2 regions of the Mycetohabitans sp. B46 genome follow, and region 2 is predicted to be linked to the other one. Evidence: predicted binding sites of a transcription regulator. Region 2 holds the regulator's gene; the other holds the start of a gene.
The links. Region 2 encodes LexA, which represses DNA repair genes until DNA is damaged. Its sites were predicted from a motif close to ACTGTATNNNNATACAGT; they were not measured.
Positions count from the first base shown of each region.

Region 1 (15,419 bases), on a different contig from region 2:
GGATCGGCTGGCACGCGGCAACTGGCGGACGGCTGGACAGTCGTGACACAGGATGGCTCACGGTCCGCGCAGTGGGAGCATATGGTCGTGGTGACAGAAACGGGCGCGCAGATCCTCACGCCGTGGCCTGAGGCGCGGCATGACGCCATGCCACAGCCGTTCGGCCTGCTCGATGCCGCGCCCCGCCCCGCTTGACGCTGGCCCTGCCCTGGCTGCGTCAACGTTACGCCAGCGGCACATTCCGCGCCCCGCCGACGACCGCAATGCGAAGCGCGCCGCTACCGCCTAAGCTTGGAAGGCTGTGGCTGCTCAGTGAGCCCGCTCTTGTCGGTGTCGAAACCCAGCCCGTTCTTTCGATCACTGGGCGGATGGTTCCCCGCACCGCCATGGTGACGCGCGCCGTCGGCAGTGCCGCCGGACTGTTGCATCGGCGGCGTGACCCGCTTCGCCTGCGTCGCCACTGGGTCCGGTGCCGCTGACACCAGCTTCGCTTGTGCCGTCGTACCGGCTGGTCCCATGCCAGTTGAGCGATGGTCAACCGGGCGATCCGTCGTACCCGCGAGCGCCGCCCGCGGCACAGCGGCGACGACGCAGCAAACCAACCCCAATGCGGCTAGGCCGAGGCGTGGCCATAACGGCCGTGAAGCCCTGGATACCTGCCGCTGTGTCCATTGTGCATGCCGACGGGTGCGTGTCACGCGATCCGAATAGCGTTGATATCCCATGATGCCCTCCGTTGTCGCAATCCGACGTTGTGTTAAGCATTTCCGATGCCTGCGCCCGTCCGTGCGTCCTCCAGCCTTCTGGTGGATCTGTGCGTGGCCTTCCCGATACGGCAGAGTGGCTTGCTCGTCGGCGCCAGTATCAATCAAGATGTCATCGCCACACCGGCCAGCACAGTCTCCAGCCGGTCCAGATCGTCATCCGTGTGCGCGGCCGACAGCGAGATCCGCAGCCGGGATGTGCCAGGTGGAACCGTCGGCGGCCGGATGGCCGGCACCCAAAGACCTACGTCGTCCAACGTCGCCGCGAGCGCCAAGGTCGCCTCGTTCGAGCCGATCACCAGTGGCTGAACGGCGGTATGCGAGTCCAGCGAACGGTATGGCGTCGCCGCAAGTAGGCTGCGCGTGCGCAATATAAGCCGCGATAGCTGCGCTCGGCGCGCGCCCCCTTCATCGCCGGCAATCAATTGCACGCTGGCCGACACCGCATGCGCAATCGCTGGGGGCGCAGCCGTCGTGAAGATGTACGTTCTCGCGCGCTGCACGAACCATTCGATCACGTCCGGATGGGCCACCACGAACGCGCCGCCGACCCCAGCCGCCTTGCCCAGCGTGCCGACGTAGATGATATGCTCGCTGTGCACGCCGCTCGCGTCGAGTGAGCCCCGGCCGTCGCGGCCTAGCACGCCAAAACCGTGGGCATCGTCCAGCACCAGCCACGCGTTGTGCCGCTCAGCCAGCGCAGCCAATTGCGCGAGCGGTGCGACATCGCCGTCCATGCTGAACACCGCGTCGCTGACGATCACTTTGGTCGCCGCGTCGCTTGCGCCCAACATCGCGTCCAGGGTCACGGTATCGCAATGCGGATAGATCTGCACGCACGCGCGGGATAGCCGCGTGCCGTCGATCAGCGAAGCATGGTTCAGTGCATCGGAAAAGACCGCTGCATCGCGACCGGCCAGCGCGGTCAGTACGGCCAGGTTCGCCATGTAGCCGGTGCAAAAATATAAAGCACGGGCATCGTCGACAAAGCCGCCACAGAACGCGGCCAGGTCTTGCTCGGCCTGCGCATGCGCACGCGAATGACCGCCCAATAGGTGGGATCCCCCGCTGCCGGCGCCATAGCGTCGCGCGCCGTCGCTCAGCGCTTGGATCAACGCTGGATGCGCGGCAAGTCCCAGGTAGTCGTTACTCGCAAAACCCACGATGTGTCGCCCGTCCACGCTCATCCGCACGCTGCATGCGCTGTCGGCAATGCGCCGATGCCGACGCAAGTGCTCTGCATCGAGCGCCGACAAGCCGCGCCCGAGCGATTCGATCAACTTCATGCGAGTTTTCCCGGAGATCATTGCCGTGATTTGGCGATCCATTGGATCGGAGCCGACTCCTGGCTCGTCGCGCCAAGCCGGTTGATCAGCTCGCGGTCCTGACTGGGAGCCGGATTAGGCGTAGTCAACAGTTTCTCGCCGATGAACACCGAGCCGGCGCCAGCGAATAGGCACAGTGCTTGAAGTTCGTCGCTCATGTGCTCACGCCCAGCCGAGAGCCGTATCACGGACGTGGGCATCACGATGCGGGCCACCGCGATCGTGCGCACGAACTCCAACCCATCGACGTCGCGCTCGTGCGCGAGCCGCGTGCCTTCGATTCGCATTAGGGAGTTGACCGGCACTGACTCCGGGTGTGCCGGCAAATTGGCCAATGTCTGCAACATGCCGACTCGATCCTCGCGCGACTCCCCCATGCCAATGATGCCGCCACAGCAAACCTTCAGGCCCGCGTTGCGCACGTGCTCGAGTGTGTCAAGCCGCTCCTGCAACGTACGCGTGGTGATCACCGACGGATAGTATTCGGGGCTCGTGTCGATGTTGTGGTTGTAGTAGTCCAGGCCGGATTCGGCCAGGCGCTGCGCTTGTGCGTCGGTCAGCATGCCGAGTGTCACGCAGGTCTCCAGTCCCAGCGCCTTCACGCCCTCAACCATCGCGCAGACTCGCTCCAGGTCGCGCTCGCGCGGACTGCGCCATGCGGCTCCCATGCAAAAGCGCTGCACGCCGGCAGCCTTTGCCTGCGCAGCGGCCTGCAGCACCGCGTCCACGCTCATTAATGCGCTCGCCTTCAGGTCGGTCTCGGCATGGACCGATTGGCTGCAGTAGCCACAGTCCTCCGGGCATCCGCCCGTCTTGATGGACAACAATTGCGAAATTTGCAGGCCACGGCCGGCATGATAGCGTCGCTGCACGGTATGCGCGCGATAGAGCAGATCATCGAATGGCAAATCGAATAAAGCCGCAATTTGCTCGTGCGTCCAGTCGTGCCGGATTGGCGCTGCGTCGTCGCCAATCAGCGTTGCGTCGCCGCCGGACAGATTGGTGGAATGGGCAGATGATTCTGTTGTCCTAATTGACATATGCAGATACTCCTGTGCGAGTGGGGGTCCAAGCGGCCCGGTGGCCACAAGTAGGCGCGACACGCGTCGCTCACGCGCCGTGACCGAGGTAGTATCGACCACCCGGCCTATTTCATAGATAATCTATCTAATTCCAGCGCTCACGCCGATTGCGTTCTGGATGTTATAACGGAATTGGCGTTAATTTACCTCCTCCCAAAAATAGATAATCTATGAAATGGACACTGTGCGCCTAAGTGATATCCACACGCCAAGCTTGGTTGAGCATATTGTCGACCGGTTGCGCGAGCGTATTGTCAGCGGGGAGTTGGCCGGCGGTACAGCCCTTCGGCAGGACCACGTCGCCAAGGAATTTGGGGCGAGCCATGTGCCCGTGCGCGAAGCGTTCCAGCGTCTGCAGGCAATCGGACTGGTGACAATCTTGCACAGGCGCGGCGTGCGCGTCACCGTATTGGACCGTGCCGCCATCAAGGAAGCGGCTGACATGCGGGCGGTGCTCGAGCCGCTCGCGCTGCGCCACGCCATGCCACACCTGCGCGCCGAACATTTCGAGGCGCTCGAAAGCGCCCACGCCGCGTGCGACGCCGCTAATTCGCTTGCGTCGTGGGATGCGGCCAACCGTGCGTTCCACCACGCGCTGGTGCGTCATTGCGCGATGCCCCGCCTGCTGGCGACGCTGGACGTACTGCAATTGACCAGTTCGCGTTTCGTGCTCGCCGTCGGCCGGGCGCGCGGCTGGCAATCGCGCTCGAACCACGACCATCAACTCATCATCGACGCGTTGAAAAGCCATGATCTCGAGCGCGCTGCTCAATTGCTGTCACGCCACATCGGCACCATGGAGCGCGTCGGATTCCCGGTCAGCTAGCGCGGTGATACCCGTCGTGCCACCAAGCCGCGCTGCTGCTGATCATCGACGGTTTTCGTCGCGCACAGGAGTCGCGAAATCAAGCCGGGCCCTGACGCTGACTGACCGTATAACAGGTATGCATTGACGGGGATACGCGGGCATCATCCGCCGCATCACGGGGTGCGCAGTTCACCGCACCTGGGTCCCTGCTTCGGCAAATGGCAGCTCGTGTTGCACCGGCACGCGCGTCAAGCGCTGTGCGTGCGCCGGTCGCAGCGCGCTGACCCGCACGCCGAGCAGCCTGAGCCGCTTGTCCAGCGGCACGCGCTTCAGACATTCGGTGGCGGCGCGCCGGATCACCACCGCATCCGCGGTAGGCTCCGGCAAGCTGACATCGCGCGTGACGGTGCGGAAATCCGCATAGCGCAGCTTCAGCCCGACCGTGCGTCCGACATAGCCCTTGCGCGTCAAATCTTGCGCTACACGCACGCACAAGTCCGTGAAGATCGCCGAGAGCGCGGCGCGGTCGTGGCGCACGTGCATATCACGCTCGAACGTGGTTTCGCGGCTCATCGATTTCGGCTCCGACGTGACTTGCACCGGCCGCTCATCGATGCCATGGGCGGCATCGGCCAGCCACGCGGCATAACTGTGGCCGAAATGCTCCTGCAGCAGTCCACGGTCGGCCTTGGCCAGATCGCCGACCGTGGCGATGCCCAGTGACACAAGCTTTTCGCCCGCCTTCGGGCCGATACCGTTAACCTTGCGCACTGGCAGTGGCCAGATCCGCGTCGGCAGGTCCGCGATGGATAGAAGCGTCATGCCGTCCGGCTTGTCCAACTCCGAGCCGATTTTTGCGAGCAGCTTGTTCGGCGCAACGCAGATCGAGCACGTAAGACCGGTCGCGTCGCGCACCGCCTGCTTGATGCGCATCGCCAGCGCTCGCGTGTCGTCGGGCAACGCGGTCAAGTCGATGTAGATCTCATCAATCCCGCGGTCTTGGATCTGATCAGTGAATGTCGCCACCGCGGCCTTGAACAGCCGTGAATAGTGGCGGTACGAGTCGAAGTCGGTGGGTAGCAAGATGGCGTCGGGCGCGAGCTGCGCGGCCTTCATCATGCCCATCGCGGAAAATACGCCGAGCGTGCGCGCCTCATACGTGGACGTGGTGACCACGCCGCGTCCGGCATAATCGCGCAAGCGGGCGAACCGGCGCGTGCCGTCCGGCAGCGTTTGCGGGGCTGCCTTCCGGCCACCGCCGATCACTACCGCCTTGCCGCGCAACTCGGGATAGCGCAACAACTCAACGGATGCGTAAAAGGCATCCATGTCGAGATGGGCGATCCGGCGCGTCGGAACCATGGCAATCGGAATGGCGACTGTAGGAGGCTAAGGAGGCTAAACGGCGATAGTATACCTGTATATTTGTACAGGATCGCAGCGGGAACGCGTACGTTTCGTCAAACCGGTAATCACGGGCCCACTAGCCCCACTGGCCCCGCGTTGCGCACCCGCCCATCGCTGTCTCACGCCGTGCCCCCCGAGATCAAGCGTGTACGATGGCTCGGTGGCGCGAGCCGTAACAGCGGTATGCTCAGACCTTCGCCCACACCTCCGACTGGCCCGGCACGTCGCCTTGCGTCCACCATTTTGCACGATACGTCACGCCGTGATACTTGACGGTCATCCCGGCTGTATAGATCTGCGAGCTGGACCATTGCGCGCCCGGCGTCGGCTTGCCACCGTGCGAGCCGCCACCATATGACGGATCCCGCGTCACGCCAGTGCCCCAATGGCCCCCCAGTTGCCGGAACACCTGCGTGAATGCATACGGTTGCTGCGAAACGCCGGAACAACTGGGCGATGCGCTGCCACCACTGCTCGCGCAAGCCTTGTCCCGACCAATTGACCAGTGGCTGAGCAGCCCGATACCATCCGAGCGAGCCTTGTCGAGCAACCCCTTCGCGTCTGCCAGCGAGAACGTCTCACCTTGCACGTCGTTCTTACCGATCATCGGCGTCACGCCGATCATTTGCCATAACTGGGCGTCGGTCTTCGGGCTGCCCGCCGCCTTGTACGCTGCATCCAACTGCGCGTAGACCGACGTGGCAGCCTGCTTCGCCGCCGCGCCCATGTCAGTTGTGCCATTGCCATAATCCATCGCCATGATGTTGACCGTGTCCAGCGTCACACCATTGTCCAGCGCTGCGCGGAGTACGCGCAAGCCATCGGCGGTAAGCCCCGATGGCATCACCGGGAGGGTCAACGTCACATGCAGTGGCTTGCCATTGGCGCGCGCCGTGTGCTGCAGTTGCCGTACAGCCTGGAAATTGCGCGCCAACGCCGCGCTGTCCGTTTGCGCCGCGCCTTCGATATCGAAATCGATATGGGTCAACGAATACGTATCGATCACCGTCTGATACGCCGCGGCCAACGCCGACGCGCTGCTGCATGCCTGCATCAACGGCATGCCAGCTTGGCCACCGAACGAAATCGACACCTCACCGCCCTTGGCTCGATAATTGTTGATCGACTTGGCGATAGAAGTTAGCAAATCCGACGTCTGGCCGCGTCCGATCGGCTGCACGCCACCCCATGACGGTACGCATTGGTTGCCGCCAGACAACACGAACGCCATCGTGAACTGTTGGATCCCTTGCTGCACGCCGATCTCGTCCAGCGATGGCGTGGGCCATGCCGTCATGTCGACATAAGGCGCATACACGCCTTCGCCGAACGCATGCCCGCAAAGACCGACGCTCATGGCTGACAGGGCTATCGCTTTCAACAAATGCTTTTTCATTGCTTCTCCTGATCGATGAAGAGAACGGTGATCATCACAGGCGCGCTGGCCGCATCGCTCTATTAACACTTGACAATACCGGTCTATCTGTTCGTGATAGTCGCTATGGACAACGTCCGAGTTGATTCTCGTGGCGTTTAGAGCAAAGCTGAAGATTGGGTTCGGAAGTCGACACGTTATTGCGCCACTGCGGCGAGCCGAAGCAAACCGTTGCGTCGTGCCGTCCACGAACATTGCCGGATCATGAGCGAAAGCGGACATTTGTGCGTCGCAGGCGCGAGCCGGCATCGCGCCTGGCGAAGGCACGAGGACGAACACACTGCGCCGACCAGGCGCACGCTTGGACGCTGCTTTCCCCCTGCCCCGGTTTCTGCTAGCGTTCGCCATGTATCCAGCGTTAATACTGGACGGTACAAACGCCAACCTATCTTTTCCGGGCAAGGTGGTTGTCTCAAGGCGATGGGCGGCAACGAAGCGAGAGCGGCATGACTCGCACCAATTCGTGATCTCTTATCCGGCGCATTCATGCAGCAGGCCTCTGATACCCGCGCTGTCGCGCCGTCACCCGCAACTGAAGCGGTCAACCGGGACTTTCCGCTACCCAGTAGCCAGTTGGAATACGTGCTCGACATCATGTCGTCGCTCGAGTTGGACATCGTGGGTGAAGTATTACGGTGTATCCGTGAACTCGAGCCTTCCGTACAGGCATAGAAGGTGGTGCGTACCGGCTCGCAGTCGAGCCAGAAGGTGAAGATTCGCGGCTCGAGTCAAGCCTCGGTGCGCCGCATACGAGAGAACTTGCTGTGGCTAAACAAAGTGCAGCGCATCCATTTCGAGCATATCGACCTGAACGCCCGGCACTAGCCTTACAGACGACTACCGCCCGGCGCTTACCGAGCCGCCGGTGATGAACGCACTTTTTACAAATAGCGCTGTGCGCTGGCCCACGCGTCGCGCACCACATCGGCCGCGGGGACCGCCCGCGCCATTGCGGCAGCCTGCCCGGCCCATACCTGCATTCGGTGATAGTCGCGCGCCGCTGCGCCTGCTTCTTTCATCGATACGGTAAGCGCGCGCTGTACCGGATACGGCGCCGGATGCGGGGCGTCCGGCGCCGCTGCTGCAAGCACGTACTCGGTCGCCACCGAACGGCCGAGGCGGCCGGTGAACGCGCGCGTTGGTACGGTGTCCTCTGGCTCCAATCCGTCCAGCACATCCGACCATGCGGGGTTCAGCGCCGCCTCCGGGCAACGCAGAAAGGCGGTACCGAGTTGCACCGCGCTCGCGCCAAGGATCAGCGCAGCCGCCAGCGTGCGACCATCGCTAATACCGCCGGCGGCGATCAACGGTACATGAATGTGGTCGGCCAGGCGAGGCAGCAGCGCAAATAGACCAATGGCCTGCCGCTCCGCCCGCGCCGCATCGAACGCGCCACGGTGACCGCCCGCCTCGAAGCCTTGCGCAATGATCGCATCGGCTCCCGCTGCCTGCGCCTCACGGGCTTCGTCCAGCGTCGTGACTGTCGCAAACCAAGCAATGTCGTGGTCCTTTAGGCGTTTCACGTACGCGGGCGGAAATACCCCCATGATCGAGGTGACGACATCCGGCCGCGCGTCGATCAGGGCGTCGCATTGCGCCACGAAATCCGGTGGGACCGCATCGCCTGCCGACTCGGGCACGACAGGCCCCCACTGCGCCAGGAATGCACGCACGCGCTGCTCGTTGTCCCGGTCGCGTTCAGGCGGCGGATCAGGTATCCATAGATTCAATTGGAAGCGCCCGGTGCTACCGCGGCGAAACGCGTCGGCCCATTGCACGATACCTTCCGGGGGCGTCAGCAGGGCCCCCATGGCGCCCATGCCGCCTGCATTGGCCACGGCAATCGACAATGCTGGCGGGCACGCGCCGGCCATCGGCGCCAGCAAGATCGGCGCCGACAGCCCGAATTGGCTGCAAAACGCAGCCGCACGGTTTCGAGCATCGCCGGTGTTCGGTAAAGAATGCGAATGGTTCATGGTGTCTCCTGGTGGCGGATCATGCCAATGCTTGGCCGGATCGGTACGTCAGGGCTCGGCGTCGGCTCCCACGGCACCTCATTGCCGAGCGCGGGCATGGCGCGCGAGGCAGCCGGTTCCGGCGACGACGGACCAGGCGATGAGGCCGGCCTGCCGACTTCATTGCCCGGCTCGAACTGCACCGCGGCACCCGGCGCCCCAGATACCGCCGCCGGCGACGCAGCAGGCATGATGGGCATCCCGGGCATCGCACCCGGCGTTGATGTCGGCGGCACGCTAGCCGGCGAGGCTAACGAGGCCGATGCCGCCGACGCGGCAGGTGCGACCGACGCGCCCGTCGGTAGCTCCATGCTCGCGCCGCCCACGGCGACGCCGCTCGCTGGCGGTGGCGCGGCAAGCTCACTCGTGGACGACTCGAGCCGTCGCGGCGCCCGGCGCGGCGGCGCTGGGCGCTCGGCTTGGCGCGTCGCCGGAAACACTTGCGCGAGCCAGGCACGAACCTGCGCGCGCACGCGCTGCAGGATACCGGGCGGCGGCTCGCTCGCGAACCGCAGGCGCGGATCGACGAGCTGCGCGCGCAGCGCACGCTGGTAAAAGTCACCAACGATCGGCAGCGCGCTGTGCGCGCCCTGCCCCCAATAATCGCTGCGCAGCGTCACGCGGCTGTCATTGAAGCCAACCCATGCGCCGGCGACCAGTTGCGGATGCATCAAGATGAACCAGCCATCCGCGTTGTCCTGCGTCGTGCCCGTCTTGCCGGCTACGTCCGCGCGAATGCCGAAGCGAGTGCGGATCGGGGCACCGGTGCCCCGATCGATCACGCCCCGCATCACGTCGAGCAACGTCCATGCAACGTCAGCACGCAGCACCTGCTTGCCTGCATCCGGCGCGAATTGCGCCAATACGTTGCCGTCCCGGTCCTCGATACGTGTGACCATCATCGGCCGCACATAGCGGCCGCCATCGGCGATGGTACTGTATGCGGACACCATCTCCTTGAGCGTGACGGGGCTTGTGCCGAGCGCCAGCGAGGGCACGGGGTTCAGCATGCTGTCGCGCACGCCCATCGCTTGTGCAAGCTTGGCCACCTTCGCGGGCCCGACCGATTGCATCAATTGGGCGGTGATGCGGTTGCGCGAGTGCGCCAGAGCGTCACGCAGCGTCATGGGCTGCCCACTGGGCGGGACGTCGTCGGCGGGGCGCCAGATTTCTCCCCCCTGCAGGGCAATCGACACCGGCTGGTCGATAATCGTATCGTCGGGATGGGCGCCCTGCTCGAACGCGGCGGCATAGACGAATGGCTTAAACGTTGAACCGGGTTGCCGTCGCGCCTGCTGCACGTGGTCGAATGGATCCTTGTTGAAATCGCGGCTGCCCACCCACGCCTTAATTGCGCCATCGCGCGGATCAATGGCGACGAAGTCCGCCTGTACACGTGTTTTCTCGTCACACAGCGCCTGCATGAAACCGCGATTGGCCAGCAGCTGCTTCAGCGCCTGCTGGCTCGTCAACCCCGCGTCGAGCGCCGCCCGGTAGTCCGGTGTGTCGCGCACGAAGGTCTGCACGAAATCGTGACTGCCCACGCACGCCGAAGCGGTCGACCAAGCGGCATGGGCAATGGCCTGCAATTGATTGCCGTGCAGCACGACGGATTGCGTGGCCATCGCTTGCAGCCGCGCATCGATGGTCGTGCGCACGACCAAGCCGTCGGAATAGATATTGTAGTCGTGGCGATCCGCCCACGCGATCAACCATTTGCGCAATTGCTGCGCGAAATGGGGCGCGGGACCAGGCGGTTCGACCTGCCGCTCGAAATCCAGTCGTAACGGCCGGCGCGCAAGCAATGCATACGCCTGCGGCGTCAACTTGCCGTACTTGACCATCTGCGCGAGCACCGTGTTGCGCCGCTGCAACGCGCGCTCCGGGTTGATGACTGGGTTGTAGTAGCTGTTGCCCTTGAGCATGCCGACCAGCGTCGCACTTTGCAACATGTCCAATTTACTGGCTGGCTTGTCGAAATAGGTGCGGGCCGCCATCTCGATCCCATACGCGTTGTACAAGAACGGGACGGTGTTCAGATAGGTTTCCAGGATCTCGGCTTTTGTGTACACGGCCTCGATTTTTAAGGCGGTAACGGCCTCCTTGATTTTGCGCGTGAGCGTAGGCGCCCGTCCGATCTCATCCGGGTACAGGTTGCGGGCCAGCTGCTGCGTGATAGTCGAGCCGCCTTGCCGGTCGCCGGAAAACGTATGCGCGGCCGCCGCTGCCGTGCGTCGCCAGTCCAGACCGTGATGTTGATAGAACCGATGGTCCTCCGTCGCGATCAACGCATTGAGCACGTGCGGCGAGATGTCGGACAAAGCGACCCATTCACGATTGGACGGTTTGAACTGGGCCAGCAACTTGCCGTCCGCGGACAACACCTGCGCCGGTTGCTCGACCTTCGCCTTGCGGATATCGCCGATGCCGGGCGTGAACGGCACGAGGATTAGGACGTACAGCGCCATCGCGGCAGGCACCGCCGCGGCTCCCCAGGCCAACTCGCGCCGGCCTGGATGCCGCGCGCGCCACCAGAGCCTCGCGACGGGCGGCCCCACGCGGGCCAGCAGGGCGGCGCACCACGCGCGCAGCGGGGCAATGTCCGTGCGTCTCACAGTCGGCTACCGTTCGGTGAAAGGCTGAATCGTACCAAAATCGGCGTCGTCCTTATGTCGGCTCGGATGCCGGCCTACCACCAACTTACCGCCGGCCTATCACCCATTACCGCCGGCTCGCGCCTGCGTCGACCGCCCCTTGAAATTTCGCGCATCGGGACTATGTTATGAATCGCTTGGGCAGCCGCGTGTATGACGCGCTGCGTGTTTCGATTTGTTTGTCGACGGATCCAGCGTTGACGGGCGGACTGGAGCGCGTAGCCCGGTTCGTCCCTTCGACAAAGGATCGAAGGAGCAAACCATGAGTGATTTATTTTTCAGCACGGACATCTTCAACGACATCGACCGTCTGCAACGGCAGGTTGCGGACTTGTTCGCCAACATGCCGACCAGCCTGCGCGCATCGCGCGTCGGGACCTTTCCCGCGGTCAACATTGGCAGCACGGACGAGTCGATCGAGATCGTCGCATTTGCCCCCGGACTCGATCCGGCGCAGATCGATGTGTCGATCGACAACGGCTTGCTGATCCTCAGCGGCGAGCGCAAACGCGTGCAACCGGCGCGCACCGACGACACGCGGACCTATCTGCAGGAGCGTTTTAGCGGCACGTTCCGCCGCATCATCGAATTGCCGCACCAGGCCGATCCGGACAAGGTCCAGGCGCGCTATGTGAACGGCTGCCTGAGCGTAACCATCGGCAAGCTTGAGGCATCCAAGCCACGAGCGATTACGGTGCAATGACCTGTTGACCCGCATTGACGCAAACCAGGAGGAAACCATGAGCAACACCACTGAACTGGTCGAACGTCCCACCCAGCAGGACGCCAGCGTCGCCGCACAAGGCGCAACGGCGCCGCAACCGCGCCGCGCGACAGTAGCGCCCGCCGTGGACATCTGCGAAGATCGCAACGGCGTTACGCTGCTGGTTGACCTACCCGGCGTGCCACGCGACAAGCTGCACGTGAGCGTGCAAGATAGCACGCTGTCGATCGAGGCCGAGGCCGTCGTGCCGACGCCCGCCGAGCTGCGGGTCCAGCACGCCGAATTGCGCGATCCGCATTTCGCCCGCACGTTCGCGCTGGGCGCGGATCTGGATGCGTCACGCATCGACGCGCAGTTGCGCGACGGCGTGCTGAAGCTGACCATCCCACGCCGCGACGAGGCTAAGCCCCGCCGGATCGACGTCAGCATCGGCTGAACGCCGTTAGGGGTCGAGCGGACTGGCGTCCGCTCGACGGCTCACGCCCGACGCGATCGCGTCGGAGCGCTGGGGGGCCGCTGTTATCGGCCTGTCATCTCGCCGCTTTATCTTGCGATCCCAGGCGACAGGATCGCAGCTTTATGAAGGATTGGGAGACGAAGATGCTGAGCCCACACGAATTCGCCACGTTGATGCTGATCCGCAGCGCACCGGAGCAGATCGACATGAACCGTGCCGAGCTAGACACGCTGCTCGAGCGGCAACTTGTCGAGTTGGAAGAGCGCGCCGAAGGATATCGCCGTCCGATGCTCACGCCGACCGGCCAGTCGCTGCTAGCCGCAGCGAGCCGGCTGGAGGCCGCTCGTGGTATTGCGCCGGCACGCGATCACCTTGGCCCCACTGGCCCGGCACATGGTGTCAATTGCTAGGCTACTAGCCTGCCCTAGCTTGCGCGACAAGGCGGCCGGGCGTCACGCTCCGACTGAGTCAGGATGCGTCATGCACAGACCAACTCCGACGCACAACGCCGGCTCACTGCCGTTGCGCGATCCGTGCGAGCGTCTCGCTATCCAGCACTTGCCGTACCTCGGCGAAGAACGGATGGGTACTCGTGTACCGGCGTCCATACTCCAAATTGAACCGATAGTCGAAATCCGGTGGATTGCGTCCCTGGTTGTGCTGCAGGATCGTCTCGAGCTTGTCCAGCGCCTTCACCGCCAACGCCTCCGCCGACTGCGCGCGCTCGTATTCGTCGCACAACCCGACTATCGAAGCGCGCAGTGGCGCATCAAGGGTGTCAGTCAGTTGCAACAGATCTTGCCGTTCACGCGCCGCCTTGTCCGGATGCGCATGCTGCTTAGTCGCCGGAATATCGCCATGGATCGCCTCGCCTAGATCATGCAGCACGCACAGCTTAAGCACCTTGAATAGATCAAGTCCGCGCAGCTCATCCTCGAACGCAATGGCCATCAGGCTCAAGCGCCAACTGTGTTCGGCCGTGCTCTCAGCACGGCCGCATGAGGTATGGCCGCTGCGCAGCACGCTCTTGAGCCGCTCGGCGTCGCGCAGAAATGCTAGTCTCGAATGCAGGATCGTCGGGTCCATCGGTAGTCTTCCGGATACGGCACGCCAAGACTAACGTGATGCCCCGCGGGTGTCCACGCATTAAATATGCGTAGCGTCATGTCGACGCGGATCGGGCTCCGCGGCGAGCGTCTCCACCAGGCGCGCAGCGGTGCCGTCGGACAGCGTAAGCCGCGTCCAGCGGCACACGCTGGGCCGAATCGGCACCGTTGCCGAATCATTGGCGCCCGTGGCGAACGCCAGCGACGGCGGCGCCGCTGCATCGCGCCAGCCCAGCGTGTCCAGCTGGGCCTCCTGGTGCGAGATCTGCTGCGTTGAGTAACGCCACAACGAACGCCCGAGCAACTCACTGACGGGCACGGAAAACTGGGCGGCGCGCGCCGGGGAGCACGCCAACAGCCGGTGCGTCAAATCGCAAATCAAGTGTACTGGCAACGGGTTGCCGCGGACCAGTCGCGCAAGTGCATGATCGGCCGCCGAATCGAGCCGCGCCGACAATGCATGCACCACACGCCGTTGCTCGGCCCACTCCATTTGTTGTAAGCCCGCTTCCCAGCGGGAAATCGTCGACTGGCTGACACCGAACAACTCAGCTGCATGCGCCTGCTTAATGCGATGCAGTGCCCGCCAACGCCTGAGTTGACGACCCAATTGGACGCCTGACGGCATATCCAACAAAGGCTCGTTCATGACCGATCCGAATGGCGACTCGCCGGGCACGCATTCAACTCAGCGCGTCAACCACGATACGCGTGGCTTGCTCGATCGCTTCGTCGCGCGCCGGCACATCCTGCTGCGGCTGGGTGAAATAGACGGACAGCACAATCGGCGCCCGCCCGGGGGGCCAAAGGACCCCGATGTCGTTAGTGGTCCCGTACTCTCCGGTACCCGTCTTATCGGCAACGCGCCACTGCGCGGGCACACCGGCACGGATTCGCTTGTCGCCCGTGCGATTGCCCAACATCCATTGCTGCAACTGCTGCCGCTGCCACGGACGCAACCCATCGCCCAGCATCACCGCACGTAGCGTGTCCGCTATCGCCGCCGGCGTCGATGTGTCGCGCACGTCTCCAGGTATCGCCGTGTTCAAATCCGGCTCCCAACGATCAAGCCGGAAGATGGCATCGCCTACCGAACGGGCGAATGCCGTCACCGCACCCGGTCCGCCAAGCACCTTCATCAACTGGTTCGCTGCCGTATTATCACTGTACTGCAGCGTCGCTGCGCACATTTCATCGATGCGCATGCCATCGCCGGCATGTTGCCCGCTGATCGGCGAATAGCTGACCACGTCAGCCGGACCATACCGAACGCGCTGCGACAACCAATCGGGCGTATCTCCGCTGCGGGCCAGTACGGCTGCTGCAAGCACCGCCTTGAACGTACTGCAAAGCGGGAAACGCTCCGCTGCACGGTGCACGAGCTGCACGCCGCTACCCGTGTCGATCGCGCAAACTCCGAGGCGCCCGCGCATGCGCGTCTCCAGTGCCGCAAGCGCCTCGAGTGGTAACGCGGCCGGCTCTTGCAATGTGGCAGGCCCTCGCAACGCGGATGACCCTGACGCCGAAGCACTCGGTCCTTGCGCCGCACATGCTGCCAGCGTCGGCATCCACGGGAGCATTGCACAGGCGCGCAGCAGCGCACGACGGGAGCGACAGTAACGCATTGGCTTTCCTTTTGTTA
Region 1 is NZ_JADBGL010000004.1:133,125-148,543, reverse strand. It holds gene map (type I methionyl aminopeptidase) at 1-195, shown strand, start outside; gene IHE30_RS06145 (hypothetical protein) at 279-725, opposite strand; gene bioF (8-amino-7-oxononanoate synthase) at 869-2,050, opposite strand; gene bioB (biotin synthase BioB) at 2,068-3,129, opposite strand; gene IHE30_RS06130 (GntR family transcriptional regulator) at 3,347-3,997, shown strand; gene dinB (DNA polymerase IV) at 4,169-5,341, opposite strand; gene IHE30_RS06120 (chitinase) at 5,574-6,743, opposite strand; gene IHE30_RS06115 (hypothetical protein) at 7,308-7,493, shown strand; gene IHE30_RS06110 (hypothetical protein) at 7,497-7,646, shown strand; gene IHE30_RS06105 (NAD(P)H-dependent flavin oxidoreductase) at 7,703-8,797, opposite strand; gene IHE30_RS06100 (penicillin-binding protein 1A) at 8,794-11,451, opposite strand; gene IHE30_RS06095 (Hsp20/alpha crystallin family protein) at 11,753-12,193, shown strand; gene IHE30_RS06090 (Hsp20/alpha crystallin family protein) at 12,231-12,650, shown strand; gene IHE30_RS06085 (hypothetical protein) at 12,815-13,081, shown strand; gene IHE30_RS06080 (HD domain-containing protein) at 13,185-13,757, opposite strand; gene IHE30_RS06075 (helix-turn-helix transcriptional regulator) at 13,818-14,426, opposite strand; gene bla (class A beta-lactamase) at 14,461-15,402, opposite strand.
Region 1: dinB (DNA polymerase IV) is a predicted target of LexA. The motif match lies at 5,396-5,413, and genes of this name have one in related genera.

Region 2 (15,419 bases):
CTTTCAGTACCCCCCGGATGTCGTCGGGCGGAAAAAAAGCGCTGAACGGCTTGAACGCCAGGTACCACTGAATCAGTACCTAAAACTTCATTGGCGAGCTGATCAGAGGGGAGATCTGGTTGCTTTATCTCTGCCTTGATCTGGTTTAACAGAGCTAAATTTTTTTGCATCATCCACCTAATGTATATTGATTCAAAGCGGAAAGTACAACATGACAATGAATAATGCTATTAAGAATAACAAACTCAATCTATATTACCACCACGTTGCAGTCAAGCTGACCTTACTTCTGAGCAGAGCACCAAGGATCAGGGCGTAGAAAAGCCACAGCTTGCGCAGGGTCGTCCGTAGTTTGTGGCCGGCGCCGCACAGGACCGCATGATGGCATCGCCCAGCGTACCTTTGAGCCAGTTTTGGTAGAGCTTGCTGTCTGCTTTCATATGGCCGATGACTGGCTCGATTGCGCTGCATCGCCGAACCTTCAACTAGGCAGCGCGTTACGGCTATCTGCCGGGTGCTTTAGTGCGTGAGGCACCGCCAGAGCAACATGCGCATGAGATTTTGTTGCTCGAACCCACCCTTGAGCGCTGCCGCCTGCGCAGTGCTAATTAGTGGCGCTCGCCAGACCAGATGACGCGCCTGTGGGTCCGGCCGGTTGTGAGTGCGTTTCTCACGAGTAGGTCGAGGTCGTTGATCAATGCGCGCGCCAGCGTCAGGCGCCGTTTCATGCCGCCCGTGACACGGGAGTGAGCCTTTTTCGAGCCATGCGAATTTGAGCAGCGAGGGCGCTCGCGCATTAGCCGTGCGCGCCAGAATGACGAAGTATCGCTAAGCATGTGCAGATTTTTGATGACGGGAAGTCCGGATCGAGAGCGCTAAGTTGCGGCACACCACCCCTTGCACGCACGGGCCCGCCGAGATCGTGAATGGTGCCGGCATTCGACGATGCCATGTCGAGCAACATACGCAACGTGGTCATCTTGCCGACGCTGTTTGATCTCAGTAACCCGTAGCACCGCCTTTTTTGGCAATAAACGACAGAGCATTGACGATCGCCTTATTTGTATAGGCTTTTTTGACGCCGGTAAATTCAATTTTGTGTTCGGGCATCGGGGAAAGAGCCGGCATAGAGGTCGATCATGGTAATCAATTCCTGGATTCGCGTTTTCCCGCATTTTTGTGGATTCCGGCGGTCGAAAATGCACTTTCAGCGCGCAGACGCATGTACTGGCCGTCGTGAACATGCGCTCGAGCATTGGGCAAAGTGCGGGCCTGATGACCGACGTGGCGTGTGGGCAAGTTTTAGCAGGCGGCGCGAAACATCCTGCAGGAAGGGGGGGATTGGCTCAAAGAACGGAGCCTGAGCGTGCATGGCCATTTCGCGTTGGGCAAGCCGATCGACGAAATGGCTCAGTGCGCGTCGCATGTGCAGACGGACCGCGTCGTGGTCACCCATCGTGTGCGCACCGGCTTTGGCCCGCTGGTGGAGGGGCCCAAAGAATATGCAGTTGCTGGACCGCGCTCGCTGCAACATTCTGGTTGCTGTCTCGAGCGCGGGCAAAGCGGATGGCGCCGAGTTATCCACCGCCGCAGCTACGGAAAGGGCCCGACTCATCGCGCTACGGGGTGGGCTTGTATAGGGCCTGCCGCGTGTCACAATGGCCCGCATCATGAACCATTGAATTTGACCCCGACAAGTTGCCAGCCGAAGACGCCGGTGCGGTGAAAAATCGCCGCATACGGCGGCTCCTTCGGACCAGCGCGGTATCGGACCACGAACTCGTTGATGCCGCGATAGCCGGCGCTCACTTGAGCGCCGCCGCTTACGGATGTGCCGGCCGGGGGCTGCTGGCCGCTTGGTGCACTGGAACCGGCGGAGCCCGAGGTAGCCGACACGGCTGTGCCGCGTGTCGCACCGGCTTGCGGAGCCCGCACCGGGCCCGGCGGTGCCGTGTCGCTCGCCACATCGCGTGGAGGCATGCCGGCCAGTAACGCGGCTACGCCGTCTGGCGTCGCATAAACTTCGACAATGGGCGCAATCAATGCGGAACCGACCATCGTGCCGACACTGGCGACTGCCTGCGCCAGCGGCGAATCATCGATATGCGCGCTGACCGCGCGCCTGATTCGTGCATTGAGTTCCTGTTTCAGGCTGGCGCGCAATGCAGGGTAGTCAACGTATCGATTGACCGTCTCGGCGTCGCGCGCATCGGCTGCCTGCTCCAGGCGGTGCAGGACGATATAAGGCGACGCGTAGCTGAGCATGCCTGCCACCACGCTAGCCAGCGCCACCCCTGCGGCGACAAGACGCTTGAATGAGGTCGATGTCATATGCGCAGTTGTAGCGCGAGTAAATTAATCCAGCAAACCGTGGGCAACCCCAATCTCCTCTGCCGCGATATACCGGTCGATCATGCTGCAAACCGCATCGATATGGCCCACTAGCACCACGCGCGACGCACTGCGATAGACGCGCACCGGATCGTCCTCCCGCCATGGGCGGCGACGGGCCGGTTCACTCTGAGGTACGCTGTGGCGCAGCGGCACGCGTGCGAAAGCTGGTAGGCAGGATGGCAATTCCATGTACTCCCGCACGACGTGTGCCACGCCATCGTGCGTGGGTGCGGTCGGGCGCTGTGCCAGCGTCGCGCCGCCCATCAGCAGACCGAACGAAGTGGCGGGGTGAGACGATGCACCGCATGGCACGAGGCTTCGCAGATGACGCAGGCGCCCGAACGCGCGTAACGGAAACAGGCGGGCAAGTCGTTTCATCGGTTTCTCCATATCGGTATTTAGTACGCATTAGGACGGATCAAGCCGACCGCGATGCCTTCCAGTTCAAAATCTTCTTGTCCCGGGCTCACGATGATGTTCTCGTAATCCGGATTTTCCGCGATCAATTCGATGCCATTTACCAGCCGATGGAAGCGCTTGACCGTCACGTCGTCGCCCAGCCGCGCCACCACAATCTGGCCTTCTTGCACGTCGTGCTGTTTCTGTACGGCCAGCAGGTCTCCGTCGAAGATGCCCGCGTCGCGCATCGACATCCCGCGCACTTTCAGAAGATAGTCGGGCCGGCTTGCAAACAGCGCTGGATCGCATGCGTAATGCTGCGCGATATGCTCCTGAGCCAGGATGGGACTGCCGGCCGCGACACGACCGACCAGCGGCAGCGACAACTGCATGACCGCTGGATGTGGCAGCGTGTACGGGTGCGGTTCGTCTTCCGTTGACAGCAACCGGATCCCGCGTGATGCTCCCGCCGCCAGTTCGATCACCCCTTTGCGCGCCAGCGCGCGCAAGTGCTCTTCGGCCGAGTTGGCCGAGCTGAAGCCGAGTTCTGCAGCGATCTCGGCGCGCGTCGGCGGAAAGCCGGTGCGCTCAATCGCGCGGCGGATCAAGTCGTAGACCTGCTGCTGACGGGTGGTGAGTTTAGTCATGAGGTTACTGTATGGATGAACAGGTCCCTGTATTTTTATACAGTATTCACAGTATTTCAAGTGCTACTTGAACGCGCTGTCCGTTTTGAACGCACTGTCCGTTCGCTCGTGGCATAAGTTGTTGGCGCGTCGTCCGGTGTCTTACGACTTTTGAATATAAAAGCATAAGGAACGATTATTTTTGATAATGAAATGCGTTCGTTAGACTTGGCCGGTCCTCACGACATCCACGGGCATCCAAATGAGCGAACAGGTAACGGGGCGGGCGCGGCAGCGCGCCAGTGCATCAGTGTGGCGGCGACTGGCCGCGGCATGGGTGCTGACGGGCGGCCTCGTGGCCAGTGGCGCGGCCGTCGCGGATAGGACGCTACTCAATGTGTCGTACGACCCGACGCGGGAGTTGTACCAGGACATGAATCAGGCGTTCGCAAAGGAATGGAAGGCCAAGACCGGCGAGACCGTATCGTTCAGGCAGTCGCACGGCGGCTCGGGCGCGCAGGCGCGCTCGGTCATCGATGGCTTGCAGGCGGACGTCGTCACGTTGGCGCTGGCCTACGATATCGACGCGATCGCCAAGCAGGGGTGGATTGACGCGGATTGGCAAAAACGCTTGCCGGACCTCGTGTTCGTTGTGCGCAAGGGCAATCCGAAACGGATCAAGGACTGGGACGATCTAGTCAAGCCGGGTGTGTCCATCGTCACGCCGAACCCAAAGACCTCCGGTGGCGCGCGCTGGAACTATCTGGCCGCATGGGCGTACGCGTTGCACCAGCCGGGTGGCAGTGAGCAACAAGCGCGTGAGTTCGTCGCAAAGCTGTACAGGAATGTCGGTGTGCTCGATTCAGGCGCGCGGGGCGCGACTACCAGCTTCGTGCAGCGCGGCATCGGCGACGTGCTGGTCGGCTGGGAAAACGAGGCATTTCTGTCGCTCAAAAAGTTCGGGCCCGACAAATTTGAGATCGTCATGCCATCGGTTAGCATTCTGGCCGAACCGCCGGTCGCGTGGGTCGACAAGGTGGTGGACCGACGCGGCACGCGCAAGCTCGCGCAGGCTTATCTGAACTTCCTGTACACCGAGCAGAGCCAGCAGATCGCGGCGAAGCACTTCTATCGGCCGCGCTCGAACAAGGTGCCCGAAGCGCTGATCCGGCAGTTCCCGAAGCTCAAGTTGTACACGGTCAACGATACATTCGGCGGATGGGCGAAGGCTCAAAAAGTACATTTTGCCGACGGTGGAGTATTCGATTCGATTTATCAGCCACAGTAAGCCGACGATGGCTGCCAGGCGGGGGTCCGCGGCCTGAGAGGGCCGCCGGCGTAAGCTGAGCCCGGATCCCCTGGGTCTGGCGCGAGCGATGCTTGGAGGCGAGTAGCAGGCATGAGTCGTTTTTATTTTCGCCAGCCCAGTGCGTTGCCCGGGTTCGGTGTCACGCTCGGTATCACGGTGGCGTACTTGGGCCTAGTGGTGCTGGTCCCGCTCGCCGCGACTTTCTTGAAGACGACGACATTGACGTGGCCCGAGTTTGCGCGTGCCGTCGCGTCGCCGCGCGTGCTGGCCTCGTACCGGCTCACGTTCTGCGCGTCGCTGGGCGCCGCGCTGCTCAATGCGGTATTCGGCTTTCTCATAGCATGGGTGCTGGCGCGGTATGAGTTTCCGTTCAAGCGGCTCGTCGATGCGGTGATCGATCTGCCGTTTGCTTTGCCCACCGCGGTCGCCGGCATTGCGCTGGCCGCCGTCTATTCGGGTAACGGCTGGGTCGGCTCGCTGCTCGCTGCGCTCGGCATCAAGGTGGCGTTCACGCCGCTCGGGGTGCTGGTCGCGCTGACCTTCATTGGCTTGCCGTTCGTGGTCCGCACCGTTCAGCCGGTGCTGGAGGACTTCGAGCGTGAGCAGGAGGAGGCCGCTGCCTGCCTCGGTGCGACGTGCTGGCTGACCTTTCTCCGCGTGGTCCTGCCGTCGTTGCTGCCCGCGCTGCTGACAGGTTTTGCGCTCGCGTTCGCGCGTGCGCTCGGCGAATATGGCTCGGTGATTTTTATTGCGGGCAATATGCCAATGAAGTCTGAAATCACATCTTTGTTGATCATCACGAAGCTGGAGCAGTACGACTATGCGGGAGCGGCGGCACTGGCCGTCGTGATGCTGCTCGTATCATTCGTGCTGCTGCTGGCGATCAACGCGCTGCAATGGGGGCTGCAGCGGCGCACGTCTAGTACGCACCGCGCGCCGCCACTCGGCCTCGCACCGTCCGTGGTCACGGCTGGAGAGGGGCGATGAGTCAGCAAGCCACTCAATCGGCGGTCGCAATCGGCGCTAGCGTACAGCCAAAGCGGGCACCGCATGTGGACGCGACGACCGAGCCGCGTGCGGTACGGTGGGCGCTGACTGCAATCGCGCTGCTTTTTCTTGGCCTGTTCCCGGTGTTGCCACTGGCCGCGGTGTTCTATCAGGCGTTAGCCAACGGCGTAGGGGCCTATCTAGACGCCTTGATCGACGCGGATGCGCTGTCGGCGATCAAGCTGACAGGGATCACGGCGGTGATCGCTGTGCCGCTGAACGTTGTATTCGGCTTATGCGCGTCATGGGCGATCGCAAAGTTCGAGTTCCGCGGCAAGAGTCTGCTGACCACGCTGATCGACTTGCCATTTTCGGTGTCGCCGGTGATCTCCGGGCTGATCTACGTGCTGATGTTCGGCGCGCAAGGCTGGTTTGGTCCGTGGCTACAAGATCGCAACGTGCAGATCATCTTCGCGGTGCCGGGCATCGTGCTGGCGACGGTGTTTGTCACGTTTCCATTTGTCGCGCGCGAATTGATTCCGCTCATGCAGGCGCAGGGCGCCGACGAGGAGGAAGCGGCCCGCGTGCTGGGCGCCTCCGGCTGGCAGATCTTTCGTCGCGTGACGCTGCCCAACGTCAAGTGGGGCCTATTGTACGGCGTGATCTTGTGCAACGCCCGCGCCATGGGCGAGTTTGGTGCAGTTTCGGTGGTTTCTGGCCACATTCGCGGGCAGACCAACACGATGCCCTTGCACGTGGAAATTCTCTACAACGAATACAACTTCGTCGCCGCGTTCGCGGTCGCGTCGCTACTGGCGTTGCTTGCGCTGGTGACGCTCGCGTTGAAGTTGATCGCGCAGCGCCGGCTCATCCAGACGTCGAGCGAGCCGGCAGCCAGCTAGCCATCCACGCGGAAATGGATATGGGCATCATTGTTCGCAACTTGCAAAAGCACTTTGGCGATTTCACCGCGCTCGACAATGTGTCGCTGGAATTCCCGTCCGGCGAACTGGTCGCGCTACTCGGGCCGTCCGGCTGTGGCAAGACCACGCTGCTGCGCGTGATTGCAGGCTTGGAGCAGGCAGAGGTGGGCCAGGTTGTGCTGCACGGGCAGGACGTGAACGACGTCGGCGCGCGCGAGCGTCAGGTCGGCTTTGTGTTCCAGCACTATGCGCTGTTCCGTCATATGACGGTGTTCGAGAACGCCGCGTTCGGGCTGCGTGTGAAGCCGCGCCGCGAGCGCCCGTCAGAAGCGCAAATCCGGGAAAAGGTCCACGCGCTGCTCAAGCTCGTGCAACTGGATTGGCTCGCGCAACGCTATCCATCTGAGCTGTCGGGCGGACAGCGCCAGCGCATTGCGCTGGCGCGCGCGCTGGCAATCGAGCCCAAGGTGCTGTTGCTCGATGAGCCATTCGGCGCGCTCGATGCCAAGGTGCGCAAGGAGCTGCATAGCTGGTTGCGGCGTCTGCATGACGACCTGCCTATCTCGACCCTCTTCGTCACGCACGACCAAGAGGAGGCACTCGAGGTTGCGGACCGAATCGTGGTGCTCAATCATGGCCGCGTCGAGCAGATCGGCAGCCCGCAGGACATCTACGACCACCCGAGTAATGCGTTCGTCTATGAATTTCTCGGCGCGGCGAACCGGCTGGCTGGCACACTGGGCAAACAGGGCTTTGTGCCGCACGGCGAAGGCGGATGGATCGCCGCGCAGGGAGACTTCAGCGGACCAGCGCTTGCCTTTGTGCGCCCGCACGATCTACAACTGGTGCCACAGGCACGCGCCGCGCAGGACGGCATCCGCGTGGACGTGCGGCGGATCGTGCCGCTGGGCGGCTCGGTGCGCGTTGAACTGCAGGCTCAGACTGGCCAGACGCTGGAAGCGGAGCTCGATCGTGACGCATGGCGCGCGCTGAGGCTGGACGTCGGCGACGGTGTGACCGCGGTGCCGCGCGCCGTGCGGGTGTTTCCTGTGCAGCGATGAGAATCTGAGGAAACGAAATGAACTTCCAGCAACTGCGTTTCGTGCGCGAGGCTGTGCGCCAGAACATGAATTTGACCGAAGTGGCGAATGTACTGTACACGTCGCAATCCGGGGTCTCCAAGCAAATCAAGGATCTCGAGGACGAACTCGGTGTCGATATCTTCATCCGCCGGGGCAAGCGGCTCACTGGCTTGACAGAGCCTGGCAAGGCCGTGCACACGCTGATTGAGCGCATGTTGCTTGATGCGGAAAATCTGCGCCGCGTCGCGCGGCAGTATGCAGATCAGGACACCGGCCATCTGGTGGTGGCCACCACGCACACGCAAGCGCGCTACTCGTTGCCCAAGGTCGTGCATCGTTTTAAGGAGATGTATCCGAAGGTCCATCTCGCGCTACGCCAGGGCAGTCCGCACCAGATCGCGCAAATGGTGATCAACGGCGACGCGGACATCGGTATCGCGACCGAGGGCCTGGACCGCTACGGCGAGATCGTGACATTTCCAGGCTACTCGTGGCATCACACCGTCGTGGTGCGAAGTGAGCATCCGCTCGCGACCCGGCCCGCAGTGACGCTGGAGGACATTGCCGACTACCCAATCATCACGTACGACCAGGATTTCACAGGACGCTCGCACGTGGACCAGGCGTTCGTGCGGGCTGGTGTTGCGCCGGATGTGGTGCTGACGGCGATCGACGCGGACGTGATCAAGACATACGTCGAACTGGGACTGGGCGTGGGCATTGTCGCCGCGATGGCGTACGATCCGAAGCGAGACAGTGAGTTGGTCGCACTGGACACGCAGCACTTGTTCGAGCCGAGCACGACCCGCGTTGGACTGCGCAAGGGCGCGTTCCTGCGCGCCTATGCATACCGGTTGATCGAAATGTTCGCGCCCCACTTAACCGAGGCCCAGGTGTCCGGCCAGTTGCGCGAAGTCGCGTGACGGCGCAAACGCCACCGATGAACGACATGCGGCTGCCTCGGCGGCACGCCGCGGATTAGGTCTGCCGTGTTCGCAGCGGGCGTCGCATGTTACGTTCGGCGCCGTGTGAGCGCCGGCTTGCGACCGAGCAGAATTGCGGAAGGATCGCGGTGCGTGCCCGGCTGGCGAACACCAGGAAGCCGACGCCGTTGGCCTCGTACCAATAGCCGCCGCGCTCGAGCCCATCCAGCGGCTGCTCTAACGCATGGGCCACCGATTCGATACAGCGCCGGCGCAGCTCGGCCGCACGCGGGTAGGGCGGCTGCGCGCCGCGCACCGTGCAGATCAGCACATCCAGGCCCGGCAACGCATCCGTATACAGTACGGGTTCGTCCTGAGCGCGGGCGCGTGCGATCTTAGTGTCGAGTTGCGCGAACGGCTTGCAGCCAGCGAGTTGGGCCAAAAAAGACTCATCGCTGGATGCGTGTCTGCGCTTTTTCGGAGTGGACATGGTATTCATCTCAAACGGCATGGATGGAATGAAAAGACGGCGGCTGCGGCAAACACAGCGGCGCTCGTCGCGCAGGCATGCCGATCTTTATAGCATATTGACCGATTTCAAAAAATGACTCCGGATCATGTCGCCGCGAGCTTGCTCCGCGATTGAAATATCGGCGTGCAAGGCCGATAATCGTTTGCTGGCCGGCACTAGACCCGTAATGTGACGCCGGCCTTCTACAAGGGGACATGCATTGACGTTCGAGCGGATGCCGGTTGGCGCATGAGGCTCTTTACCAAGGGACTATTGCTCGTCGCGGTGCCGGTAGTGTGCGAGCTGGCGCTGTTGGTCGCGTTATTCGGCGTGGAGCGGCAAGTGGCCGACGCCGAACGATGGGCGTTGCAATCCAAAAAGGTGATCAATCAGGCCGAGGCGCTGCTTGGTCCGTTGCTGCGCCAGGCGTCGCAATTGCGGGCGGGGATTATCGTCGGTGACCCGTCGTTCGCGGACAAGCGCGCGACATGGGTCGAGCTGGCCGACCGGCTTAATGCGCTCGAGGCGACGGTAGCCGACAATCCCGAGCAGACCGGCCGCATTGCGCGTATGCGCGAGACAATCGACCGGTATCGCAAGCTGACGCAGCGCGTGGCCGAGCAATTGCGCGAGGGTGAGCGCCAGCGCGTCATCGAGGCATACCGCGGTGAGGAAATGCCGCGCGAGATCAATGAATTTCGCGGCGAGCTGGGCGACTTCGTCGATGCGGAGAACAAGCTGCAGGCGGATCGTAACGCTCAGTTGCAAGGCTCGCTGAAGACGCAACAGTTCATGCTCTGGTTTGCGGTGAGTGTGTCGCTACTGATTGCGGTGATCGCAGCGCTTGCGTTTGCGCGACACATCGGCCAGCGGATCGAGGTTTTGACGACGAACGCGCTGCGCCTGGGTACGGGCGAGCCGCTAGGCGCCCCATTGGGTGGTCGCGACGAAATCGCGCAGCTTGATGAGGTGCTGCACGATACGAGCCGCAAGCTGGTGCGGTCTGAACGCGAGCACGCACTGCTGAAGGCCGACTTGCAGCGACGCACCGGTGAGCTTGCGCAGGTCAACGAGGAATTGCGTCAACAGACGCAGGACAATGAGATGTTTATTTACAGCGTGTCGCATGATCTGCGCTCGCCATTGGTGAATCTGCAAGGGTTCTCGCGCGAGTTGAAGGTCTCGGCCAGCGAGTTGCGCGAGACGATTAGCGAGCTGGATCTGCCCGTGGCCGAGCGTGAGCGGCTGCAGCGCATCGTCGACGGCGAGATCCAAGAGTCGATCGGCTTCCTGCAAAGCGCGGTCACGCGCGCGGGTGGCATCATCGAGGCATTGCTGCGGCTGTCGCGCGCGGGTCGGGTCGAGTACCAGTGGGCGCTGGTGGACATGAACGTCGTATTGCAGCGGGTGATCGGGGCGCTGAAGGGCCAAACGTCGGCGAACGGCGCACGCGTGCTGATTCAGCCGCTGCCGCCGGCATGGGGCGATGCTGGCGCGATCGAGCAGATTTTCGGCCAGTTGCTCGGCAATGCATTTGCTTACCTAGATCCGTCCCGCTGCGGCGTGATCGAGGTCGGTTGGATCAATCCGGGCGGTGACGGCGACTCGCCACAAGCCGCCGCGCCCACGGCGCACGTCATGCAACTTGGGGCGGACGGTCGCATCGCCACGGCGCGGCTAGCTGGCACGGGCGAGCGCCATCGCGTCTATTATGTAAGAGACAACGGGCGCGGCATTCCGGCGGCGTCGCTGCCGAAGGTATTCAGCGCGTTCCAGCGGCTGCATACGGATGCGGGCCCTGGCGATGGAATCGGGCTTGCACTGGTCAAGCGGATGGTGGAGCGACATCGCGGACGTGTCTGGGTCGAGTCGGCCGAAGGCGCAGGATCGACGTTCTACGTTGCGTTACCCGCACACGCGCCGCTGGGCATGGTGTACCCGGGAGGTGTTGCGATCGGCCGCGCACCAGAGGTGAAAAATCAAGACAGCGGCAAACGTTTGCCTTACTGGGCACAGCGCGAGGCGGGCATGGCTGCTCTGCATGTACTGACCGCGCACCGGGTTGAGGACGCCGGTTTCGGTCCGTATGCCGGTGCATACAATACTTCTTGGGAAAAATCATGACAATCGGGGAGACGGTCAGCATCATCCTAATCGAGGATGACGATGGCCATGCGACGCTGGTTGAGCGCAATCTGCGCCGCGCAGGCCTGACCAATGGCTTTAAGCGGCTGTCCGACGGTCACCAGGCGCTAGACTATTTCTTCGGTCCCGCACCGTTCGGCGATCTGCGCAACTGTGTGGTGCTGCTGGATCTGAAGATGCCGCGCGTGGACGGGGTCGAGGTGCTGCGCCGTCTGAAGGAATCGCCGCAGACCGCGTCGCTGCCGGTCATCGTGCTCACGACCACCGACGATCCGCGCGAAATTGAGCGGTGCTACGAACTCGGCTGCAATGTCTATATCACCAAGCCGGTCGAATACGATGCATTTATCGAGGCGGTCAGGCGGCTGGGCTTCTTCCTGCAGGTCGTAAAGCTGCCGTGCAGCGTGCGGCCGAGCGCACGCTGACCACGTTCCGGAGCCATTATGTCCAGCGACGCTCACGTGCTGGTGCTCGACGACGACGAGGGTATCCTATTGCTTGCGGCGCGCGCGTTGCGGCGGGTCGGCTATCGCGTCAGTGCCTGTTCGACGGTGCAGCAGGCGCTCGATTGCATCGGCGAGCCGTTGCCGGATCTGCTCGTGCTCGATTACCGGCTCGGTACGCCACAAACCGGACTGGATTTTTTCCGTGGACTGGTTGCACGCGGGATCAAGCTGCCGGCTATCCTAGCGACAGGCTTTTCGGACGAGTCGCGGATCATCGAGGCGTTGCGTGCCGGCGTGTCCGATGTGGTGCCAAAAGCAGCCGATTACCTCGATTACCTGCCCGAGGCCGTCGAACGTGCGTTGAATGAAGCGCGGATGCGGCGTGTCGTGGCGGACTCTGAGCGGATGCGCGATCGCGAGCGACACTATCGGACCATTGCCGAAGCGCTGCCGCATCTGGTCTGGACTTGCACGCCGGGCGGCGAATGCGATTTTCTGTCCCGGCAATGGTCGGATTACACCGGAATGCCAGCTGGCGCGGAACTCGGTGCCGGGTGGTTCGACGCGGTCCATGTCGATGATCTTCCCGCGCTGCGTGATGCATGGCGACAGACCATCGGGCAGGGCGCGGACAGCTTCATTCGCGAGGTGAGGCTGCGGCGCCATGACGGCGTGTATCGCTGGTTTTGCTTGCGAGGTACGGCCTTGCGCGAAGCGGATGGGCGCATTGCGAAGTGGTTTGGCACGTGTACGGACATCCAGGATCAGCGCGAAGCAAGCGACGAGCGCGAGCGGCTGCTCCAGTCCGAGCAGGCGGCGCGGCAGGCGGCCGAAGAGGCCAATCGTGCGAAGGACCGTTTTCTCGCGATGCTGTCGCACGAGTTGCGCACGCCACTCACGCCGGTGCTGGCCAGTGCGCGAATGCTCGAGCGCGCGCGTGACGTTCCCGACCCGGTGCGCTCCGCCATGAAGGTCATTCGACGCAATATCGAGTTAGAGGCCCGCCTGATCGACGATTTACTGGACTTGACGCGAGTAGCCAACGGTAAGCTGCTGCTGGCGCTGGAGACTGTGGATGTGCACGAACTCATCGATGCGGTGTTGGAAATTTTTCGCAGCGACATCCAGGTCAAGCAATTGCGCGTGGAATTGGATTGCGCTGCACAGCACCGCTTCGTCCGTGGCGACCGTGCGCGATTGCAGCAGATGCTATGGAACTTGATCAAGAACGCGGCCAAGTTTACGCCCGAGCATGGCCGCATCGTGCTGCGCACGCGCGATGCCGAGGCGCCATCCGAAGCGGGTGTGCCGCAGATTCAAATTGACGTGCAAGATAGCGGTATCGGCATCGCGCCGGAGCAGCTGGGGCGACTGTTCAACGCATTCGAGCAGGGTGGGCGGCACACCACCCAGCAGTACGGTGGCCTGGGGCTAGGCCTGGCCATCACCAAGGCGCTGACCGACGTGCATGGTGGGACGGTGCATGCCGCCAGTGAGGGATTAGGGCGCGGCGCCACCTTTACGATCGTGTTGCCTAGTGTCGAGGCACCCGGGCCGGTGATGGAGCGCGGTACGATCGCGGCGGCGCCGCAGCGCGCCACGCTGGACATCCTGCTGGTCGAGGACCATCAGGACACAGCCGAGGTGATGGCTCAACTTATCACGGGCTTTGGCCACAATGTGATCGCAACCGGGACCGTGGCCTCAGCGCTGCAGGCCGCGCAGCAGCAGCGCTTCGACCTGGTGGTCAGCGATATTGGCTTGCCCGATGGTACGGGGCTGGACTTAATCACGGCGTTGCGGGGCACCGAGACCGGCGCACACGTGCCGGCGGTGGCGTTGACCGGCTATGGCTCGGATGACGACGTACGCCGCTGTCTCGATGCCGGCTTTATGTCGCATCTGACCAAGCCAGTCAACTTCACGCTGCTTGAAGGCCTGATCGAAGAGATCGCAATGGCTAAGGGCAGCGATGACGCGTTGTCTACGCCCACCGCTTGACGCTGTGACGCTGCGGCGTTTGCTGCGCGTCACGCGGGACCCTGTGTAGGCGTGTCAGTCGCGGTTTTTCAGCTCGTCGCGGATCTCGCGCCGCAACGCGATATCCTCGAGTGGTGCTGCCAGGGTTGCCGGCGTGGCTGCCTGCAGCGCCGGCGCGCGCAGCTTGCTGACCAGCGAATTGACGAGGGTGCCGAACGCGCCGCCAATGATGACGCTAGCAGCCAGATCCATCATATTGTCCCTGACGGCGAACTCTTTCAATTCCTTGAGCATGCTCATAGAGCGGTTCCCCCGAAAAACGCATAGGCGGTTGAGCGCGCAACGTTTCGGGCGATGGGGCAGTGGGCGGCAGAAATGTGCGCCAGGCCGCGAAGCAGCGCGGGCCTGGGCAAATCTTATCAATAAAGGTGCGAATGGGGGCCCGCGCCACCGCTGCGACGGTTCCGCCCCAGCGGCGTCAAGCGATGTAAGCGACCCAGGCGCCTCAACTGACTCAACTGACTCAACTGACTCAAGCGACTCAAGCGACTCAAGCGACTCAAGCGACTCAAGCGGCGCTGGCGGCGCTGGCGGTACTGCGTGTGACCGGCAGTTGCATGCCGACGCCGAGGCGGTTCCAGGCGTTGATTACCGCGACCGCGAAAGTCAGGTCGGCAATCTCCGTATCGCTAAAGTGAGTTTTCAGCGCCTGGAAATCGGCATCGGCTGGATGGCCACCAGGTAGTGTGGTCAGGCGCTCGGCCCAGTTCAGCGCGGCGCGCTCCCGCGCATCGAACATCTCGGTTTCGCGCCAGGTTGGTATGCTGAGCAGGCGCTGCACGTCTTCGCTTTGCTGAAGCAGGTCGTGTGAATGCATGTCGACGCAAAACGCACATCCGTTGATTTGTGATACACGTAGGAACACAAGATCACACAGCTTCTGGCCGAGCGCGGAGCGTCCCAGTGCGGCATTGACCGATGCCAATGCGAGATAGGCGTCCTTGGACAGTTCACGGTAAGGCAGGCGAGGTTGGCTCATCAGGGTTTCCTTTCGCGTCAATGGACTAGGAGCCTTTATCGTAGGCGGCGAATGGGTTATCGTAAAAGGCCAAAAACGGTTTAAATGAGTAGGCCATGATGCGAGCTGGAGCAGGGCGATGACAGCGGAGCACGGCGGCAAGCGGGCTGTGGCGCGCAAAAGTCGGCCCAGCACCATGCCGGCGGCCGAGTGGGCCTGCACGCTTGAGCTAGACCGTCGGTGTGACGAGCCTATGTATCGGCAACTGGTTACCCGGCTTCGCGAGGGCATCTTGGACGGTCGATTGCCCGCCGGCATGCGGCTGCCGTCCACACGTGCGCTTGCCACGCAACTCAATACCGCCCGCGGCACAGTTGAACTCGCCTACGCGTTGCTCGCAGTGGAAGGATTTATCGAGACGCGCGGCGCAGCTGGCACCCGGGTCAATGCACGACTTCCACCACAGCATGGGCCGACGAAGCCTGCGCCTGCACCGTCGGCCGACAATGCATCGGTGAGTGCCGCGATAGCCGTGGCGCCTTTGCAAATGGGGCTGCCCGCGTTGGACTTGTTCCCGCGCAAGCTGTGGGCCCGGGTGGCGAGTCACGAAGTGCGCGTGCTGGCCGCGGAGGCATTCAGTTACGGCGATGCGCAGGGACAGTCCCGCTTGCGTCGT
Region 2 is NZ_JADBGL010000014.1:32,166-47,584, forward strand. It holds gene IHE30_RS13520 (hypothetical protein) at 1-173, opposite strand, end outside; partial or broken gene IHE30_RS13525 (IS5/IS1182 family transposase) at 256-479, opposite strand; gene IHE30_RS13535 (hypothetical protein) at 1,000-1,128, opposite strand; partial or broken gene IHE30_RS13540 (universal stress protein) at 1,213-1,640, shown strand; gene IHE30_RS13545 (DUF2939 domain-containing protein) at 1,669-2,331, opposite strand; gene IHE30_RS13550 (hypothetical protein) at 2,356-2,772, opposite strand; gene lexA (transcriptional repressor LexA) at 2,793-3,440, opposite strand; gene IHE30_RS13560 (sulfate ABC transporter substrate-binding protein) at 3,682-4,707, shown strand; gene cysT (sulfate ABC transporter permease subunit CysT) at 4,819-5,715, shown strand; gene cysW (sulfate ABC transporter permease subunit CysW) at 5,712-6,617, shown strand; gene IHE30_RS13575 (sulfate/molybdate ABC transporter ATP-binding protein) at 6,638-7,699, shown strand; gene IHE30_RS13580 (CysB family HTH-type transcriptional regulator) at 7,717-8,643, shown strand; gene IHE30_RS13585 (hypothetical protein) at 8,699-9,133, opposite strand; gene IHE30_RS13590 (sensor histidine kinase) at 9,404-11,278, shown strand; gene IHE30_RS13595 (response regulator) at 11,275-11,724, shown strand; gene IHE30_RS13600 (response regulator) at 11,743-13,746, shown strand; gene IHE30_RS13605 (MscL family protein) at 13,801-14,025, opposite strand; gene IHE30_RS13610 (carboxymuconolactone decarboxylase family protein) at 14,294-14,764, opposite strand; gene pdxR (MocR-like pyridoxine biosynthesis transcription factor PdxR) at 14,883-15,419, shown strand, end outside.